4 regions of the Streptomyces sp. NPDC033845 genome follow, and region 1 is predicted to be linked to each of the others. Evidence: riboswitches for the same ligand, from Rfam matches in the RefSeq annotation. Region 1 holds a riboswitch; each other region holds the start of a gene.
The links. Region 1 has a riboswitch for cobalamin ahead of ACZ50K_RS08535 (ribonucleoside-diphosphate reductase subunit alpha). Riboswitches for the same ligand answer to the same signal wherever they lie in the genome.
Positions count from the first base shown of each region.

Region 2: linked by a shared signal. The riboswitch ahead of ACZ50K_RS12200 (prenyltransferase/squalene oxidase repeat-containing protein) and the one ahead of ACZ50K_RS08535 (ribonucleoside-diphosphate reductase subunit alpha) in region 1 are both predicted to bind cobalamin.
Region 3: linked by a shared signal. The riboswitch ahead of ACZ50K_RS14980 (CoA-acylating methylmalonate-semialdehyde dehydrogenase) and the one ahead of ACZ50K_RS08535 (ribonucleoside-diphosphate reductase subunit alpha) in region 1 are both predicted to bind cobalamin.
Region 4: linked by a shared signal. The riboswitch ahead of metE (5-methyltetrahydropteroyltriglutamate--homocysteine S-methyltransferase) and the one ahead of ACZ50K_RS08535 (ribonucleoside-diphosphate reductase subunit alpha) in region 1 are both predicted to bind cobalamin.

Region 1 is NZ_JBVIRI010000003.1:324,538-329,166, forward strand. Features, by position in the region: gene ACZ50K_RS08520 (carbon starvation CstA family protein) at 1-1,211, shown strand, start outside; gene ACZ50K_RS08525 (CstA-like transporter-associated (seleno)protein) at 1,208-1,402, shown strand; gene ACZ50K_RS08530 (GNAT family N-acetyltransferase) at 1,489-2,004, shown strand; cobalamin riboswitch at 2,056-2,176, shown strand; gene ACZ50K_RS08535 (ribonucleoside-diphosphate reductase subunit alpha) at 2,324-4,629, shown strand, end outside.
Region 2 is NZ_JBVIRI010000004.1:563,671-568,299, reverse strand. Features, by position in the region: gene lysA (diaminopimelate decarboxylase) at 1-748, shown strand, start outside; gene ACZ50K_RS12200 (prenyltransferase/squalene oxidase repeat-containing protein) at 814-2,226, opposite strand; cobalamin riboswitch at 2,345-2,483, opposite strand; gene ACZ50K_RS12195 (prenyltransferase/squalene oxidase repeat-containing protein) at 2,754-4,629, shown strand, end outside.
Region 3 is NZ_JBVIRI010000006.1:53,020-57,648, forward strand. Features, by position in the region: gene ACZ50K_RS14970 (short-chain fatty acyl-CoA regulator family protein) at 1-526, shown strand, start outside; gene ACZ50K_RS14975 (ABC transporter substrate-binding protein) at 534-1,454, opposite strand; cobalamin riboswitch at 1,560-1,730, shown strand; gene ACZ50K_RS14980 (CoA-acylating methylmalonate-semialdehyde dehydrogenase) at 1,924-3,423, shown strand; gene ACZ50K_RS14985 (acyl-CoA dehydrogenase family protein) at 3,429-4,574, shown strand; gene ACZ50K_RS14990 (enoyl-CoA hydratase/isomerase family protein) at 4,571-4,629, shown strand, end outside.
Region 4 is NZ_JBVIRI010000006.1:142,486-147,114, forward strand. Features, by position in the region: gene metE (5-methyltetrahydropteroyltriglutamate--homocysteine S-methyltransferase) at 1-1,603, opposite strand, end outside; cobalamin riboswitch at 1,773-1,998, opposite strand; gene ACZ50K_RS15380 (hypothetical protein) at 2,641-3,183, shown strand; gene ACZ50K_RS15385 (MerR family transcriptional regulator) at 3,492-4,331, shown strand; partial or broken gene ACZ50K_RS15390 (GNAT family N-acetyltransferase) at 4,424-4,629, shown strand, end outside.

The DNA of each region.
Region 1 (4,629 bases):
GCGACGGCCCGGTCTTCGCGGGCTCGATGTTCCCGTTCGTCTTCATCACCATCGCCTGCGGCGCGCTCTCCGGCTTCCACTCCCTGGTCTCCTCGGGCACCACCCCGAAGATGATCCAGAAGGAGACCCAGGTCCGGATGATCGGCTACGGGGCCATGCTCACCGAGTCCTTCGTGGCCGTGATGGCGGTGATCACCGCCTGCATCCTGGAGCCCGGCCTCTACTTCGCCATCAACTCCCCCGCCGGCGTGGTCGGCACCACCGTCCAGTCCGCCTCCGAGGCGGTCACGAGCCTGGGCTTCGCGATCTCCCCGGAGGCCCTCGCCCGGGCCGCCCAGGACGTGGAGGAGGCCAGCCTGCTCTCCCGCACCGGTGGCGCTCCCACGTTCGCACTCGGCATGTCGGAGATCTTCTCCGCCGTCATCGGCGGCGCCTCCATGAAGGCGTTCTGGTACCACTTCGCCATCATGTTCGAGGCCCTGTTCATCCTGACCACGGTCGACGCGGGCACCCGGGTGGGCCGCTTCATGCTCCAGGACACCCTGGGCAACGTGCACAAGTCCTTCAAGGACGTCAGCTGGAAGCCCGGCGTCTGGCTGGCCAGCGCCGTGGTCGTCGGCGGCTGGGGCTACTTCCTGTGGGTCGGGGTCAAGGACCCGCTGGGCGGCATCAACCAGCTGTTCCCGCTGTTCGGGATCGCGAACCAGCTGCTGGCCGCGGTGGCCCTGGCCGTCTGCACCACCCTGCTGGTCAAGTCCGGCCGGCTCAAGTGGGCCTGGGTCACCGGGGTCCCGCTGGTCTGGGACGTGGCGGTCACCCTCACCGCCAGCTACCAGAAGATCTTCTCCGCCGACCCCAAGGTCGGGTTCTTCGCCCAGCGCGACAAGTACCAGACCGGGATCGACGCCGGCGAGATCATCGCTCCCGCGAAGTCCCTGGACGACATGCGGACCGTGGTCACCAACTCCACCGTGGACGGGGTGCTCTGCGCCCTCTTCGCGCTGCTGATCATCGTGGTGCTGGTCGACGCCGCGCGCACCTGTCTGAAGGCGGTCGCCGACCCCGGGTCCGTACGCCTCTCCGAGGTGCCCTGGACCGAGTCGAAGATCATCGCCCCGGCCGGGATGCTCCCCACGCCCGAGGAGCGGGCCGAACTCACCGCCGCCGGGCTGGACTCGGGCGGCGGCAAGGTCCAGGAGCCGGTGGCATGACCGTACGGCGGGTGCTGGGCCGGATCCGGTACTTCCTGCGGGAGTTCTCCGGGGAGGCCGCCTACGACCGCCACGTGGCCCATCTGCGCGCCCACGACCCGGCGGCCGAGGTGCCCACCCGGCGGGCCTTCGAGCGGGCCCGCACGGACGCCCGCGAGGCCGACCCCCGCGAGGGCTTCCACTGCTGCTGACCCCGCCGCCGCCCCCGCACTCCCGGCCGAGGGCCCCCGCCGCACCCCGCGGCGGGGGCCCTCGGGCTTCCGGCACACTCGACGGCATGGACATCGTGATCAGGGCGGCGGATCCCGCCGAGTACGCCGAGCTGGGGGAGATCACCGCGCAGGCCTACCTCGGGGACGGGCTGCTCGACTTCAACGGCGAGGACAGCGACTACGAGAAGGTGCTGCGGGACGTGGCCGGGCGGGCCGCCGACGGGGAGGTGCTGGTGGCCGTCCTCGACGGGCGGCTGCTGGGCGGTGTGACCTTCGCCGCCCCCGGGAGCCGGCTCTGCGACATCGCCGGGCCCGGCGAGGCCGAGTTCCGGATGCTCGCGGTGGCCGCCGCGGGCCGCGGCCGGGGTGCCGGCGAAGCCCTCGTACGGGCCTGCGCCGAGCGGGCCCGGGCGCTCCCGGGAGTGACCCGGCTGGTGCTCTCCACCCAGCCGAAGATGGCCTCGGCGCACCGGATCTACCAACGGCTGGGCTTCGTCCGGACCCCGGATCGGGACTGGTCCCCGCTGCCCTCCGTACCACTGTGGACCTACGCAATGGAGCTGGACGCGCCGGTACGGTAGCCGCGCCGACACTACATGTGGGGGGTCACGCATCCGCGGCCCCCCACATGTATGCTCATGCCTGCTGTCGCCGCAGGGGAATCCGGTGCGAATCCGGAACTGTCCCGCAACGGTATGAAACGCACACTTTCGCGCTTCGAGTCCGAGCACCTGCCCGCAGCGCGCCCTGGCCGCCCGGTCCGGGTGCCGATTCGTCCGGGCCTCGCGGTTGGGCCGGTGGACGCCATGCGGTGGTGAACGCGTTCCCGCCACGCCCGCATGTGCTTCCTCGCGCCCCGCTCCCGTAGGTGACCGGGCCGAGCGAGGGAGAGCTCCCCCCGTGACCATCGCGCCTGCCGCACCGCGCGCCGAGTCCGCCGACCCGTCTTCCGAGGGGCCGGGGGCCGCACTCCTGCGGACTCTCACCGAGCTGACGGCCGACCTGCCCGACACCGACCCCGGCCGGGTCGCCGCCGCCGCCCTGCGCGGCCGCAGCGCCGCCGCGGACGAGGCCGAGCTGCGCGGTCTGGCCACCGAGGCGGCCGCCGGGCTGATCTCCGAGGACCCGGCCTACTCCCGGCTCGCCGCCCGTCTGCTGACGCTGGCCGTCGCCGACGAGGCCGCCGGCCAGGGCTCCGGCTCCTTCGCCGAGTCGGTGGCCGTCGGCCACCGCGAGGGCCTGATCGCGGACCGCACCGCCGCGTTCGTCGCCACCCACGCCGCCCGGCTGGACTCCCTGGTCGAACACGCCCTCGCGGAGGGCGCGGACGACCGCTTCGGCTTCTTCGGCCTGCGCACCCTGCACAGCCGCTACCTGCTGCGCCACCCGATCACCCGCCAGGTGATCGAGACCCCGCAGTACTTCATGCTCCGGGTGGCCTGCGGCCTCGCCGCGGACGAGTCCGTCACGGCCGTGGAGGAAGTGGCCTCGCTCTACCGGCTGATGAGCCGGCTGGACTACCTGCCGTCCTCCCCCACCCTCTTCAACTCCGGTACCCGGCACCCGCAGATGTCCTCCTGCTACCTGCTGGACTCCCCGCTGGACGAGCTGGACTCCATCTACGACCGCTACCACCAGGTCGCCCGGCTCTCCAAGCACGCCGGCGGCATCGGCCTCTCGTACTCCCGGATCCGCGCCCGCGGTTCGCTGATCCGCGGCACCAACGGCCACTCCAACGGCATCGTGCCGTTCCTGAAGACCCTGGACGCCTCGGTGGCCGCGGTGAACCAGGGCGGCCGCCGCAAGGGCGCCGCCGCCGTCTACCTGGAGACCTGGCACGCGGACATCGAGGAGTTCCTGGAGCTCCGCGACAACACCGGCGAGGACCAGCGCCGCACCCACAACCTGAACCTGGCGCACTGGATCCCGGACGAGTTCATGCGCCGGGTCAACGCCGACGCCGACTGGTCGCTGTTCTCCCCGGCCGACGTGCCCGAGCTGGTCGACCTGTACGGCGCCGAGTTCGAGGAGGCCTACCGCAAGGCCGAGGATGCCGGGCTGGCCAAGAAGACCATGCCGGCCCGCGAGCTGTACGGCCGCATGATGCGCACCCTCGCGCAGACCGGCCAGGGCTGGATGACCTTCAAGGACGCCTCCAACCGGACCGCGAACCAGACCGCGCTGCCCGGCACCGTGGTCCACTCCTCCAACCTGTGCACCGAGATCATCGAGGTGACCAACGACGAGGAGACCGCGGTCTGCAACCTCGGCTCGGTCAACCTCGGCGCCTTCGTCCTCCCCGGCACGGGTGAGATGGACTGGGAGCGGCTGGACGAGACCGTCCGCACCGCCGTGACCTTCCTGGACCGGGTGGTGGACATCAACTTCTACCCGACCGAGCAGGCCGGCCGCTCCAACGCCAAGTGGCGCCCGGTGGGCCTGGGCGCCATGGGCCTCCAGGACGTGTTCTTCCAGCTCCGGCTGCCCTTCGACTCGGCCGAGGCCAAGGCCCTGTCCACGAGGATCGCCGAGCGGATCATGCTGGCCGCGTACGAGGCCTCCGCCGATCTGGCCGAGCGCCAGGGCCCGGTCCCGGCCTGGGCCGAGACCCGGACCGCGCAGGGTGTGCTGCACCCCGACCACTACGGGGTCGAGCACCACTGGCCGGAGCGCTGGGAGGCGCTGCGCGCCCGGGTCGCCACCAGCGGTCTGCGGAACTCGCTGCTGCTGGCGATCGCCCCGACCGCGACGATCGCCTCGATCGCCGGCGTGTACGAGTGCATCGAGCCGCAGGTGTCCAACCTGTTCAAGCGGGAGACCCTCAGCGGTGAGTTCCTCCAGGTCAACGCCTACCTGGTGGAGGAGCTGAAGAAGCTCGGCGTGTGGGACGCGCAGACCCGGGAGGCGCTGCGCGAGGCCTCCGGCTCGGTGCAGGGCTTCGGCTGGATCCCGGACGAGGTCCGCGAGCTGTACCGGACGGCCTGGGAGATCCCGCAGCGCGGTCTGATCGACATGGCGGCGGCCCGCACCCCGTACCTGGACCAGAGCCAGTCGCTGAACCTGTTCCTGGAGACCCCGACCATCGGCAAGCTCAGCTCGATGTACGCGTACGCCTGGAAGCAGGGGCTGAAGACCACCTACTACCTGCGGTCCCGCCCGGCGACGAAGATCGCCCGTGCCGCGTCCGGCAGCGCCGCCGTCCCCGC
Region 2 (4,629 bases), on a different contig from region 1:
CGCCCGGCACGCCGTCAGCCGGATCCTGGGACAGCCGCGGCTCGAACTGACCGGTCTGCACTGTCACATCGGATCCCAGATCACCGAGGTCAAGCCCTATCTGGTGGCGCTGCGCCGGATGGTCGGGCTGATGGCCAGGATCCGCGAGGCCCACGGGGTGGTGCTGCCCGAGCTGGACATGGGCGGCGGTCACGGGATCGCCTACCGGCCGGGCGAACCGTCCCTCGACCCCGCCGCGCTCGCCCGGCGGATGCGCGCCGAACTGGTCGCCGGCTGCGCCGCGGCCGGGCTGGCGGTGCCCCGGCTGGCCGTCGAGCCGGGGCGGGCCGTGGTGGGCCCGGCCGGGGTCGCGCTCTACCGGGTGCTCAGCGTCAAGCGGGGCGGCGGGAAGCTGTTCGTCGCCGTGGACGGCGGGATGGCCGACAACCCGCGGCCCGCGCTGTACGGGGCGCGCTACGCGCCCATGCTGCTGGGGCGGAGTTCGACGGCCGGGGCGGCCGTGGCCACGGTGGTCGGCCGGCACTGCGAGGCGGGTGATGTGCTCGCCGCGGACGTGGAGTTGCCGGGCGACGTCCGCCCGGGCGATCTGCTCGCCGTGCCGGTGGCGGGGGCCTACCAGCTGTCCATGGCCTCCGGCTACAACCTGGTCGGCCGGCCGGCGGTGGTCGCCGCCCATGCGGGCGAGGCCAGGCTGCTGGTCCGGCGCGAGACCCTGGAGGACTACCGGAGCCGGGACGTCGGCGCCTGATCCGGCCGCGGCCGCCGCCTGGTACGGGCCCCCGCCGGCCGGGGGTCCGGACCGGGCGTGGCGGGTCAGGCGCCCCAGCGGAGCGCGATGGTGTCGCCCACGTTGATCACCTTGTTGCGGGCGGCTCCGGCGAACGCGGAGCCGTCCACGCTGACCTTCCAGGTGTTCGAGCCGCTGTTGGCCTTGCCGTTGACGGCGGTGATGGTGCCGGTGCCGGAGGCCGGGGTCACGCTGGTGACGCAGCCGGCCGGAGCGGCGGCGCCGGTGGCGGCGGCGAGTACGTCCCCGAGGGTGCTGGTGGTGCCGGTCGGGGTGAGGGTGACCGAGCAGGCCTTGAGGCCGCCGGCCCCGTCGTCCACGGTCAGGGCCAGCCGGGTGGTCGTGCCGGCGGTGAACGTCGGCTGGGCGACCCACTTGGGGGCTCCGGGGGTGACCGGGGTCGGCGGGGCGGTGGTGAAGCCGCCGCCGGCGACCGCGCGGAGGGCGTCGATCGAGGCGTAGGCGGTGGGCGCGGTGTCGGCCGGCTTGTACTTGAAGCCGCCGGCCGGGTTGAACTGGTTGGCGATCAGGAAGTCGATCGGGGTCTTCCCGGAGGCGGTGAGGAAGTCCCCGGTCTGCGGGTTGATGCCGCAGGCGTTGAGCCCGGCGACGGCCCAGCCGTTGGAGCTGGTGTTGACCCCGTAAAGGGAGTTGAAGGCGCCGGTGGACGACACCAGGGTGGTCCTGAGGAAGTTCTTGGCCTGGACGAGGTCCGGGTCGCCGGCGGGTATCCCGGAGGCGCAGAGGGCGGCCATGGCGGCGCCGGTCATGTCGACGTCGCCGGGGGCGTTGAGGACGGTGGGGTTGCCCTCGCCCTTCTGGTAGGTCCAGCCGCCGTCCACGTGCTGGTTGGCGCGAATCCGGGAGACCAGCGCGTCGGTCAGCTTCTGGGGGACGCGGGCCGTGCCGCCCTGGGTCTTCGCCCCGCCGAGCGCGAGGGCGGCGAACACGGTGCCGTTGAAGTTCGAGGAGGGGCCGAAGTAGCCGGGTTCGGCGGTCTGCCAGTAGGAGTAGACGTGGGCGATCAGATTGCGGGAGGCGGAGACCCGGGCCGGGTCGATGCCGGCCGCGTACGCGTTGAGGGCGGCGCGCTCGTAGTCGGTGACCACCGGGGAGGCGGAGGGCCAGGCCGCCGTGGAGAGCAGGTTCCGGTAGACGGTGCGGGCGTTCTTCGTGGTGTCCCCGCCGGGGGTGACGTCCACCACGGCCGTACCGGCGGCGGCGAGGGCGCTGAACGCCCACTCGTTGGAGAGTCCTGAGCCGGCGTAGGCGCCGCTGGGCGCCTGGAGGGACCTGAGGTAGGCGACGCCGTTGGTCTTCGAGGTGGCGATCTGCGCCGGCGTCGAGGTCGCGGAGGCGGGCAGCACGGTGAGGGCGAACGCGCCGAGGGCGGCGGGTCCCGCGAGCGCGAGGCGGCGGGGGGTACGGGGACGGGACATGGCCTGCTCCTGGAATCGGCGGGCGCCGGCCGCTCCGGACGCGCCGAGGGCGTCCGTGCACGGGGCACGGCCGGGGGCGTGGCCGGAGAGCCGCCGCCCGGAACGCGTGGTACGGCTTCCTGTACTGCGTCGCCGGATGGGCATTCGGGCTCGGAGACGGCCCCCGCCGTCCCACACCGCTGCGCGTCAGCTCCGGATTCGCACCGGATTCCCCCATGTGGCAGCCCAGGACGCTACCCGAGCGGCGAAACGACCGCCAGCCGACCGGTCTTGACGGGCCGTACGGATCGGTGTTCCATTCCGCGTGACAACTGCTCAGTCCCAGGGGAAGCCGGTGCGATTCCGGCGCTGACCCGCAACCGTGGGCCCGGATCTCCCGGGCGAGCCGGATTGCCTGGGGCCGGGTCACAGTACGAAGAGCGCCGTCGTGGACTGCGGTGTGGTCGTCCCCGCCTCCCCATGGCGCAGCGAGCCGTGCGGGGGCCTTCCGCCACGCACCCGTCCGCCCGGCAGAGACGAGGGCCGCGGTGGGGACCGAACAGAGGGCGCCACGGCGCCCCGTGACGGGGCGGCGGCTGCTGTCCCTGCTGACCGCCTCCTTCCTGACGCTCGGGGCGGGCGCGGCCCTGCTCTCGGCCCCCACCCCGGCGAGCGCCGACCCCGTCGCGAAGTGCTCGCCGGTCAAGGGGGCCCTGGTCGCGGTGGACTTCCGGCCGTTCGGCGGCACGGTGGAGAAGGGCTGTGACACCACCCCCACCACCGGCTACGAACTGCTGCACACCGCCGGGTTCACCACCACGGGCACCGTCCACGACGGCCCCGGCTTCATCTGCCGGATCGGGCTCAAGTCCTTCCAGGGCGGCAGGCAGTACCCCACCCCGGCCAAGGAGCCCTGCGTGCTCACCCCGCAGGCCACCGCCTACTGGTCGTACTGGATCGCCTCGCCGGGGCAGCGGAAGTGGACCTACAGTCCGCTCGGGTCGATGGCCCGGAACCCGAAGGCCGGCGATGTGGAGGCCTGGGTGTTCGGCGGCACCGACGTCGGCGGCACCAAGGGGAAGCCCTCCTTCACCCCCGATGACGTCCGGGGGTTCAGCACCCCCGACCCGGCGGTCCCGACGGTCCCGCCCAAGGTGCCCGCGGGCTCGGTGGACGTGCCCGCCGCCCTCCGCTGGATCGGCGGCAGGGTGAAGGACGGGCGGGTGGTCGACGAGGGGTCCACCACCGTCAACCACCTCCTCACCACCGAGGCGGTGTTCGCCCTGGCGGCCTCCGACCGCAAGAGCCCGGCGGCCAGGAAGGCCGCGGAGTTCCTCGCGGACCCCGCGCAGACCGAGGCGTACGCCTATCCGAACGGCCGGGACGCGATACCCGACGCCACGGCCGCGGCACGGCTGGCGCTGGTGGCCGAGGCCACCGGGCTGGACCCGCGCGCGTTCGGCGGCCGCGATCTGCTCGGGGACCTGGTGAAGTACGCCTGCCCGCGGGACATCGGCGACGGGGACACCGTCGACGGCTGTCTGACCAAGGGGGACTTCCGCACCACCGGGCAGTCCGATGCCCAGGCCATGGCCGTGATCGCCCTGGTCAACGCGGGGGTGGCGCCCCCGGCGGGCTCGGTGGCCCGGCTGACCGGACTCCAGTGCGAGGACGGCGGGTTCACCTCCGTCCTGATCCGGTCCGGCGGCTGGTGCGACAGCGAGGCCGGCTCCACCGGGCTGATCACCCTGGCGCTGGCCCGGGCCGGCGGCCATGAGCCGGCCGTCCAGAAGGCCCGCGCCTTCCTGAAGAAGTCCCAGCTGAGGACGGGCGCCTGGCCCGCCCTGCACTACGAGACCACCGGCAACCCGGCCGCGACCGCCTGGGCGGCCCAGGCGCTGCGGGCCCTCGGCGACGAGGCCTTCGCGGACGCGGGCCTCTCCTGGCTCTCCGGGCGCCAGCTGGCCTCGGGCGGGTTCGGCTTCGGGGAGGAGGACACCGAGTCCCGGCTGTTCCCGACCGCCACGGCGGCCGTCGCCGGGGCCGGCAGCGATCTGGGCGCCCTGACCGCCAAGCCGGCCGTGCCGCCGACGGTCCCCCCGACGACCCCGCCCACCGGCCCCACCAAGCCCCCCACCACCCCGCCGACCGCTCCCCCGGCCGGTCCCGGTCCGGACCTGCGGAAGGGGGTCGGCTATCTGACCCACCCCTCCAGGCTGATCCAGGGCCGGTTCTACGAGACCCAGCCCGGCAAGCGCTTCGCCGACTACGGGCTGACCATCGACGGGGCCTACGCCCTCGCCGCCACCGGTGGGGACGACGCGGCGCTGCGCGACATCGTCGACTTCCTCGACCAGGGCGGCGAGGACGGCCACGGGCGCGGCCTGCACGACTGGACCCACATCGGCAGCAGCTACGCGAGCG
Region 3 (4,629 bases), on a different contig from region 1:
CGGCTACGAGACGGTCTGCCACCGGCTCAGCACCCTGCAACGCCCCAGGCTGCGCGGGGTCCCCTTCTCCTTCGTGCGGGTCGACCGGGCCGGGAACATGTCCAAACGGCAGTCGGCCACCGGATTCCACTTCTCCCGGGCTGGCGGCACCTGCCCGCTGTGGAACGTCTACGAGGCCTTCGCCGCCCCCGGGCGCATCCACGTCCAGGTCGCCGCCATGCCCGACGGCCAGCGGTACCTGTGGACGGCCCGGGCCGTGACCCGGCACCGGGGCGGCTGGGGCGAGCCCGGCAAGACCTTCGCCATCGGCCTCGGCTGCGAGATCCGGCACGCCTCCCGGCTGGTCTACTCCGACGGCCTCGACCTGGACAACACGGCGGCGGCCACCCCCATCGGCATGGGCTGCCGGCTCTGCGAACGCCTCGACTGCCCCCAGCGCGCCGTCCCGCCACTCGGCCGGACCCTGGCCGTCGACGAGAACAGCAGCACCTTCATCCCCTACCCCGTGGCCCCCGACCGGGTCTGACGAGGACTCAGACCCGGCCCAGTCGCCGCGCCTCCGCCCCGGTCACCGGGTCCCCGGCCCGTACGCCGTGCAGGACGTGGGCGAGGACCTCGGCGCCGCGGACCACGCGCGGGCCCGGCCGGTTGAAGTACGCGGGACCGTCCAGGACCCACACCTCCCCGGCCCGTACGGCGGGCAGCTCCGCCCAGCCCGGCAGCCCGGTCAGGAGCCCGATCTCCGACAGGGTCCGCCCGGGCGGGAAGCCGCACGGCAGGACGAGGACCACGTCCGGGCGTGCGGCCCGCACCGCATCCCAGGTCATGGGCCTGGTGTGTTCGCCGGGCGCGGCCAGGAGGGCCTCGCCGCCCGCGGCGGCGATCTGCTCCGGGACCCAGTGGCCGGCCGGCCACAGCGGGTCCAGCCATTCCACGGCGACCACCCGCGGCCGGTCCCGGCCGGCGGTGAGCCGGCGGACCTCGTCCAGCCGCCCCCGCAGTTCGGTGCGCCGCCGCTCGGCCCGCTCCCGCACCCCGAGCAGGTCCCCCACGGTGACCAGGCAGTCCAGTACGTCGTCCAGGGTCTTCGGTTCCAGGCTCAGCACCCGGGGTCCGGTGTCCATGACCCGCACGGCCCGGGAGACGGCCCGGTAGGACACCGCGCAGACCTCGCACAGGTCCTGGGTGAGCAGCACGTCCGGCGCGAGCGCGGCGAGGGCCTCCGTGTCCAGGGTGTAGAGGGAGGACCCGGAGTGGGCGGCCCCGCCGACCGCCTCGGAGATCTCCCGGCTGCTGAGTTCGTCCGGGTCGAACCCGGCGCGGGTGATGACGGGGACGGAGGCGACCTCGGCGGGTGGCCAGTCGCATTCGTGGGTGCGTCCGACCAGGTCACGGGCGAGTCCGAGGTCCGCCACGAGGTCCGTGGCCGCCGGGAGCAGCGAGACGATGCGCATCCCTTGAGGGTAGGCGCGGCATGGCGCGAGGGCGGACGCGCGGCATGTCCCGAGGCAGGCACGTGGCCGGAGGCCCTGGACTTACTAGGACGTCCAACTATATGTTCGTGGCACAAGGTCCGCGGTGCAGGGAAGCCGGTGAGAAACCGGCACGGTCCCGCCACTGTGACCGGGGAGTGTGCTGCCATCCACACGCCACTGACGAGGTCTGTCGGGAAGGCGGGCGGCACGCGGGGATCCGGGAGTCAGGATACCGGCCGCGGATTGTTCCGTGTTGTCCACGAGGATGGAGCAGACACGCATGGCACCGGTTTGTACCCACGACCCTGGTGATCCGGCGGAGCGCACCCCCACCACTTCCGTGCGCTCGTAGTTCCCACGGCCTTCCGCAGCGGCGCACCCCCATCCGGGTGCCGTCCGCCGGCTCGCCGTGCCATCCCCGGATCCCACCTGACGAGAGCAGGCACCCATGGTCCGTGAACTCACCCACTTCATCGGCGGAAAGCACACCCCCGGCACCTCCGGGCTCTACGCCGACGTGTACGACCCGAACACCGGTACCGTCCAGGCCCGCGTCCCCCTGGCAGGACGGGCCGACACCGAAGCCGCCATCGCCAACGCCCAGGAGGCGCAGGCGGAATGGGGCCAGTGGAACCCGCAGCGGCGGGCCCGGGTCCTGCTCCGCTTCCTCCAACTCGTCGAGGGAGAGCGGGAGGACCTGGCCCGACTGCTCTCCTCCGAGCACGGGAAGACTGTCGCCGACGCCCACGGGGACCTCCAACGAGGCCTGGAAGTCGTCGAGTTCGCCGCCGGCATTCCGCACCTCCTCAAGGGGGAGTTCACCGACAACGCGGGCACCGGCATCGACGTGCACTCACTGCGGGTCCCGCTCGGCGTCGTCGCCGGCATCACCCCCTTCAACTTCCCCGCCATGATCCCCCTCTGGCAGGCCGCACCCGCCCTGGCCTGCGGAAACGCGTTCGTCCTCAAACCCTCCGAACGCGATCCCTCCGTACCGCTGCGCCTCGCCGAACTGTTCCTGGAGGCCGGCCTCCCGCCCGGCGTCCTCAATGTCGTCAACGGTGGCAAGGAATCCGTCGACACCCTCCTGGAGGACCCGCGGGTCCAGGCCCTCGGGTTCGTCGGCTCGACCCCGATCGCCGCGCACATCTACGCCACCGCCGCCGCCCACGGCAAACGCGCCCAGTGCTTCGGCGGCGCCAAGAACCACATGATCGTGATGCCGGACGCCGACCTCGACCAGGCCGTCGACGCCCTCATCGGCGCAGGCTACGGCTCGGCCGGCGAGCGCTGCATGGCCATCGCCGTCGCCGTACCCGTGGGCGAGGAGACGGCCGACCGGCTCGTCGCCGCCCTCAAGGAGCGCATCGCCACCCTCAGGATCGGCCGCTCCGACGACCCCGAGGCAGACTTCGGCCCCCTGGTCAGCCGGGACGCCCTCGACCGGGTCCGCCGCTACGTGGACATCGGCGCGGGCGAAGGGGCCGAACTCGTCGTCGACGGCCGCGGATTCACCCTCGAAGGCCACGAGAACGGCTACTTCGCCGGCGCCACCCTCTTCGACCGCGTCTCCCCGCAGATGCGCATCTACCGCGAGGAGATCTTCGGCCCCGTCCTGTCCGTGGTCCGCGCCGCCGACTTCGAGGAAGCGCTGCGCCTGCCCACCGAGCACCCCTACGGCAACGGCGTGGCCATCTTCACCCGCGACGGGGACACCGCCCGCGAGTTCACCCGCCGGGTGGGCGCCGGCATGGTCGGCGTCAACGTGCCCATCCCCGTCCCCGTCGCCTACCACACCTTCGGAGGCTGGAAGCGGTCGGGCTTCGGCGACCTCAACCAGCACGGCCCCGACTCCATCCGCTTCCACACCCGCACCAAGACCGTCACCTCGCGCTGGCCCTCCGGGGTCAAGGAGGGCGCGAGCTTCACCATCCCCACGATGGGGTGACCGAAGTGACCACCACCCTCACCGAGGACCAACTGGCCCTGGCCGAGGTCACCCTCGACTTCGCCCAGGAGCAGCTGGCCCCCCACGCGGTCCTCTGGGACCAGACCAAGCACTTCCCCGTCGACGTGCTCCGCCGGGCCGCCGCGCTCGGCCTCGGCGGGGTCTACGTCCGCGAGGAACACGGCGGTTCGGGCCTCTCCCGCAGCGACGGCGTCCTCGTCTTCGAGACCCTCGCCACCGGCTGCCCCTCCATCGCCGCCTACCTCTCCATCCACAACATGGTCGCCTGGATGATCGACCGCTACGGCGACCCCGCACAGCGCGCCCGCTGGCTCCCCGGCCTCTGCTCGGCCGAGACCCTGGGCAGCTACTGCCTCACCGAACCCGGAGCCGGCTCCGACGCCGCCGCGCTGCGCACCCGGGCCGAACGCCAGGGCGACCACTACGTACTGAGCGGGGTCAAGCAGTTCATCTCCGGCGCCGGAGATGCCGGGGTCTACGTGGTCATGGCCCGGACCGGCGACCCCGGCCCTGCCGGAATCACCGCGTTCGTGGTCGAACGCGAGGACCCCGGAGTGTCCTTCGGCCCCAACGAACAGAAGATGGGCTGGAACGCCCAGCCCACCCGCCAGGTGATCCTCGACGGCGTCCGGATCCCCGCCGACCGGAGACTCGGCACCGAGGGCGAAGGCTTCCGCATCGCCATGAACGGCCTCAACGGCGGCCGCCTCGGCATCGCCGCCTGCTCCCTCGGCGGGGCGCAGAGCGCCCTCGACCGGTCGTTGTCCTACCTCGCCGACCGCGAGGCCTTCGGCGGCCGGCTGCTGGACGCCCAGGCGCTCCAGTTCCGGCTCGCCGACATGGCCACCGAACTCGCCGCCGCCCGCGCCCTGGTCCGGCAGGCCGCCGAGGCCCTGGACGCGGGCGACCCGCCGGCCCCGCAGCTCTGCGCCATGGCCAAACGGTTCGCCACCGACACCGGATACGCCGTCGCCGACGCCGCCCTCCAACTGCACGGAGGCTACGGCTACCTCAGCGAGTACGGCATCGAGAAGATCGTCCGCGACCTGCGGGTCCACCAGATCCTGGAAGGCACCAACGAGGTCATGCGCGTCATCGTCGCGCGCGGACTCACGGAGAACCTGCGATGACCCACGACACCCCGAACGCCCCCGCCCCCGTCGCCGATGCCGATGTCGATGTCGA
Region 4 (4,629 bases), on a different contig from region 1:
GCGGGCGGACGTAGCGGGTGCCGTAGGACTGGACCCAGCCCTGCTGCGTGGCGACGTAGCCGGTGAGCTGCTCGGCGAAGTACTGGACCATGTCGTTGCGTTCGGGCTCGCCGTGCACCAGGACGTCCAGGCCGGTCTTCTCCTGGAAGGAGACGACCTCCTCGATCTCCGCCTTGATCCGTGCCTCGTACCCGGCGGCGTCGATCCGGCCGGCGCGCAGGTCGGCGCGGGCCACGCGCAGCTCGTCGGTCTGGGGGAAGGACCCTATCGTGGTGGTGGGCAGCAGGGGCAGGCCGAGGTGGGCGCGCTGGGCCGCGGTGCGTTCGGCGTACGGCTGGGCGCGGCGTCCGTCGGCGTCGGTGATGGCCGCGGTGCGGGCGCGGACGGCCGGGTCGTGGGTGATGGCGGAGTTCGCGCGGGAGGCGAGGTCGGCGCGGTTGGCGGAGAGTTCCGCGGTGATCGCGTCGGTGCCCTGGGACAGGCCGCGGGCGAGGGTGGCGATCTCGGTGGTCTTCTGGCGGGCGAAGGCCAGCCACCGCCGGATCTGGGGGTCGATGTCGCGCTCCGCGGTGGCGTCCAGCGGGACGTGCAGGAGGGAGCAGGAGGCGGCGACGTCGACCCGGTCGGCCAGGCCCAGGAGGGTGCCCAGGGTGGTCAGGGACTTCTGGTGGTCGTTGATCCAGATGTTGCGGCCGTTGACCACGCCCGCCACCAGGCGCTTGCCGGGCAGGCCGCCGACGGCGGCGAGGTCCTCCAGGTTGCATGCGCCGGTCTCGGTGAAGTCGAGGGCCAGACCCTCGACCGGGGAGGCGGCGAGGATCTGGAGGGCGTCGCCGAGCCGGCCGAAGTAGGAGGCCACCAGCAGCTTGGACCGGTCGGTCAGCGCGCCGAGGTCGCGGTAGGCGCGGGCGGCGGTGTTCAGCTCGGCCGGGGTGCGGTCCTGCACCAGCGCCGGCTCGTCCAGCTGCACCCACTCGGCACCGGCGGCCCGCAGGTCGGCCAGGACCTCCGCGTAGACGGGCAGCAGCCGGTCCAGCAGGGTGATCGGCTGGAAGTCGGCGGCCACCCCCGGCGCGGGCTTGGCGAGCAGCAGGTAGGTGACCGGACCGACCAGCACGGGGCGGGCGTCATGGCCCAGGGCCAGTGCCTCCTTCAGCTCGGCGACCTGCTTGCTGGAGTCGGCCGTGAAGACGGTGTCGGGGCCGAGTTCGGGGACCAGGTAGTGGTAGTTGGTGTCGAACCACTTGGTCATCTCCAGCGGCGCCACGTCCTGGGTGCCGCGCGCCATGGCGAAGAACCCGTCCAGGGCGTCGGCGGCGACCGCCGCACGGTGGCGGGAGGGGACAGCGCCGACCATGACGCTGGTGTCCAGCACGTGGTCGTAGTACGAGAAGTCGCCGGTCGGCACCTCGTGGATACCGGCGTCGGCCAGCTGCTGCCAGTTGGTTCGGCGCAGTTCGGCGGCGGTGGCGTGGAGGGCGTCGGCGGTGACACGGCCCTTCCAGTAGCCCTCGATCGCCTTCTTCAGTTCGCGGTTCTGCCCCTGGCGGGGGTAGCCGTACACGGTGGCTCGTGATGCCGCGGCTGCGGGCTTCGCTGTCACGGAACTCTCCTTCGCGAGATGTGTCCAGAAAACGCCCCGGCAACGGGACGCGGACGCGAAGGGAACGACAGAACGCACGGACCACGACGCGGAACCAAGGCCGCTCGTGCCGCTCGCTGTGTACGCCGACCCGCCCACGAGGTCACCGGGATGTCCGCACACGGAATCGTCCGCGTGCGGGCAACGGGCAGGTCTTCGGACTCGCGGGCACGCCTGCCGGTCTCCCGGCGGGCACCTACTGGCCGTCGCTTCCCAGGACCGTTGTCCGGTCCCAGTGCTTATGACGGCGGTCGTTCCCGCTCACCGCTGCGGGGCAGTCCCGGATTCCCACCGGGTTCCCTCTTACGACGCATCCCGCCTGGCGGACGGGGCGAACCAGCTGCCCGGTCAGAGTAGGGGGCGATCTCGTCCAGCGGCGAGTGACGTCCACCATTCAGACGCGGGAATGAGACGTTCCGTGATCGATCCGATGGCACACGGCCCCGCAGTCAGTGCTCGGCGATCACCGGTGGTCACATCGGTGCCGCCGCAGGACTCCCTGGCCACCGGACGTCGCCCCGCGCCTGACGGTGCGACCGGGAGGCGGTCCGCGGGGCGTGCGCGTCTTGAGCCGGTGCCCATGCCTGGGTAATGACCATGGGGACGGGGTTTTCAGTCCCCGCAACGACACCGCCTCCTGTGAGGCCGGTGATGAGGTGTACGCTCCCGTGTCGGATCCGGGCCAGGGTGCGAACACCTGAGTGCCCACGATGTGCTGAGGCCTTCCCTGGTCGTCCGTGGTGTTGCAGGTCACCTGGACGGTGATCTGCTCGGTGGTCGCTCTGACTGCCGAGACGGAATCCACCGGGTGTTCACCCCTGCGGGCAGGACCGGACCCGGTTGCCCGCCCACGGTGAGGTGGGGTGCGGCCCGGGGCACCCCGGCCAGGAAGGCGCCTTGAGGCGAGCGGTCCGGCCGTCCCGCCGATGGCGCCGGATAAGCCCGTGGACCTGCTGGAATGCCTTCGCCCGGCCCTCGCCCAGGCGTACCGTTGCTCCATGAGCAGCGAAGTGCAGGACCGGGGACCGAAGTTGCCGCCCAGCTTCCCGCCGAAGAGCCCACCGCCCCCGAAGAAGCCGGTCGAGCTGCCCCGACCCACCTCGCAGACCAGGACGGCGGTGGGTCTGCCCTCGCCGCGGATGACCATCCGCAACCGGCGCACCGCCGGCCTCACCTTCCGCTCCGACCAGTGGGCCCCCGCCAAGGCCGCCACCCAGACCGTGGACATCGTCCGGTCCTGGGCCTACTCGGGACTCGACGAGAACGACCTGGCCTGCGCCGTCCGCACCCTCGCCGCGGCGGCCGTCGCCGACGGCGGCAAACGCATCAGCATCCACCTCGCCGACCAGGACCAGAAAGTCCTCGTCGTCGTCCTGGCCCACGTACCCGGCGCCGCTGAGGACACCACCCCCCTCGCACAGGTCGCTGCCCTGCCCACGGTCGAATCCTGCACCACCGACGCCGCCCCCGACGGCCGACGACTGTCCGCACTCCTCGACGCCGCACCCCGGCCACGGCGCACTCCCCGCACGAGCGCCTGACCGGTCGCCGTGCCGGCAGGGGGACCGCGCAGGAACGCCGGGCGGGTCGGTGGAGCGGCCGCGTTCGGCGTCCTTGCGTCGCGCTGCCTGGAGGGGTGCTCCATCGACCGAACGTGCGCTGGGGTGCGTTGCACGCTGACCTGACCCGTTCCGCCCCAGGTGGTCGGCCTCTGCGTCAGCGAGTCCGGCCGCTGGACGGCACCGTGAGGTCCACCCCGCCGAGCCTGGCCTGACCTCGACCGCCCCGGTCGGATCCGGGACCGTAGGGTTGACCCTCACACCGTGTCAGGGCCTGGAGTGACGACATCATGTTCACCATCGGAGACTTCGCGAAACTCGGCGGGGTGTCGGTCCGCATGTTGCGTCACTACGACGCCATCGGACTGCTGCGCCCGGCCCGGGTCGATCCGTTCAGCGGCTACCGGTCCTACCGGGCCGGGCAGCTCGCCCGTCTGAACCGTGTCATCGCGCTCAAGGACCTCGGTTTCGGCCTGCACCAGGTGCGGGAGATCCTCGACGAGCACGTCGGGCCGGAGGAACTGCGCGGGATGCTGCGGCTGCGGCGGGCCGAGCTGGAGACGGCCTTGGCGGAGGCCGCCGGCCGGCTGGCCGGAGTGGAGAGGAGGCTCCGGATCATCGAGAGCGAGGGGCACATGCCCGAGCACGACATCGTCCTGAAGACCCTGCCCGCGATGCGGATGGCGCGGCTGACCGCGGTCGTGGAGAGTTTCGAACCGGCCGCCGTCGGCCCGGTGGTCGGCCCGTTGTTCGAGGAGCTGTGCGGGCGGCTGGCCGCGGCCGGGGTGTTCCCGACCGGTCCGGGGACGGCGTACTACGAGGACTGCGGCTCCGAGGGGGCGGTGACCGTGCACGCCGCCCTCCCGGTCAGTTCCTCGGCGACCGCCGTGCCGGGGGTGGAGGTCGTGGTGCTGCCCGCCGTCGAGCGGGCCGCCACCCTGGTGCACCGGGGCAGCATGGACGAGGTCCTGGGCAGCGTGCAGGCGCTGGCCCGCTGGATCGAGGACCACGGCTACCGGTCCACCGCCTACCCGCGGGAGGTGACCCTGCACCACGCGGCGGACCCGGCCGAGTGGGTCACCGAACTGCAGGAACCCGTCACGGCGGTGGCCCCGGCGCCGGCCGGCTGACCGGAGCCCGGCGGGCCGGCTTCTGTGTCTTCCGTGGGACTGGTGCCGTGGAGTGCCGTGGAGGGGAGTCCGGCTATGACTCCGTGTGTGGCCGTTACACGACCGAGAACGCCGCGTACATCGCGGAGTGGGACGGGAGGCCTGTCGGTGCTCTGGTGTCGGACTGCGGGCCCAGCCCGCTGATGGCGATTGCGTCGGCCGGGGAACCGGAGCGGTACGTCCGGATGCTGGTCTCCGACCGGCGGCACGCCGGTCAGGGGATCGGGGCGGCTTTGCCGGCCCATGCCGCCGAGGAGAC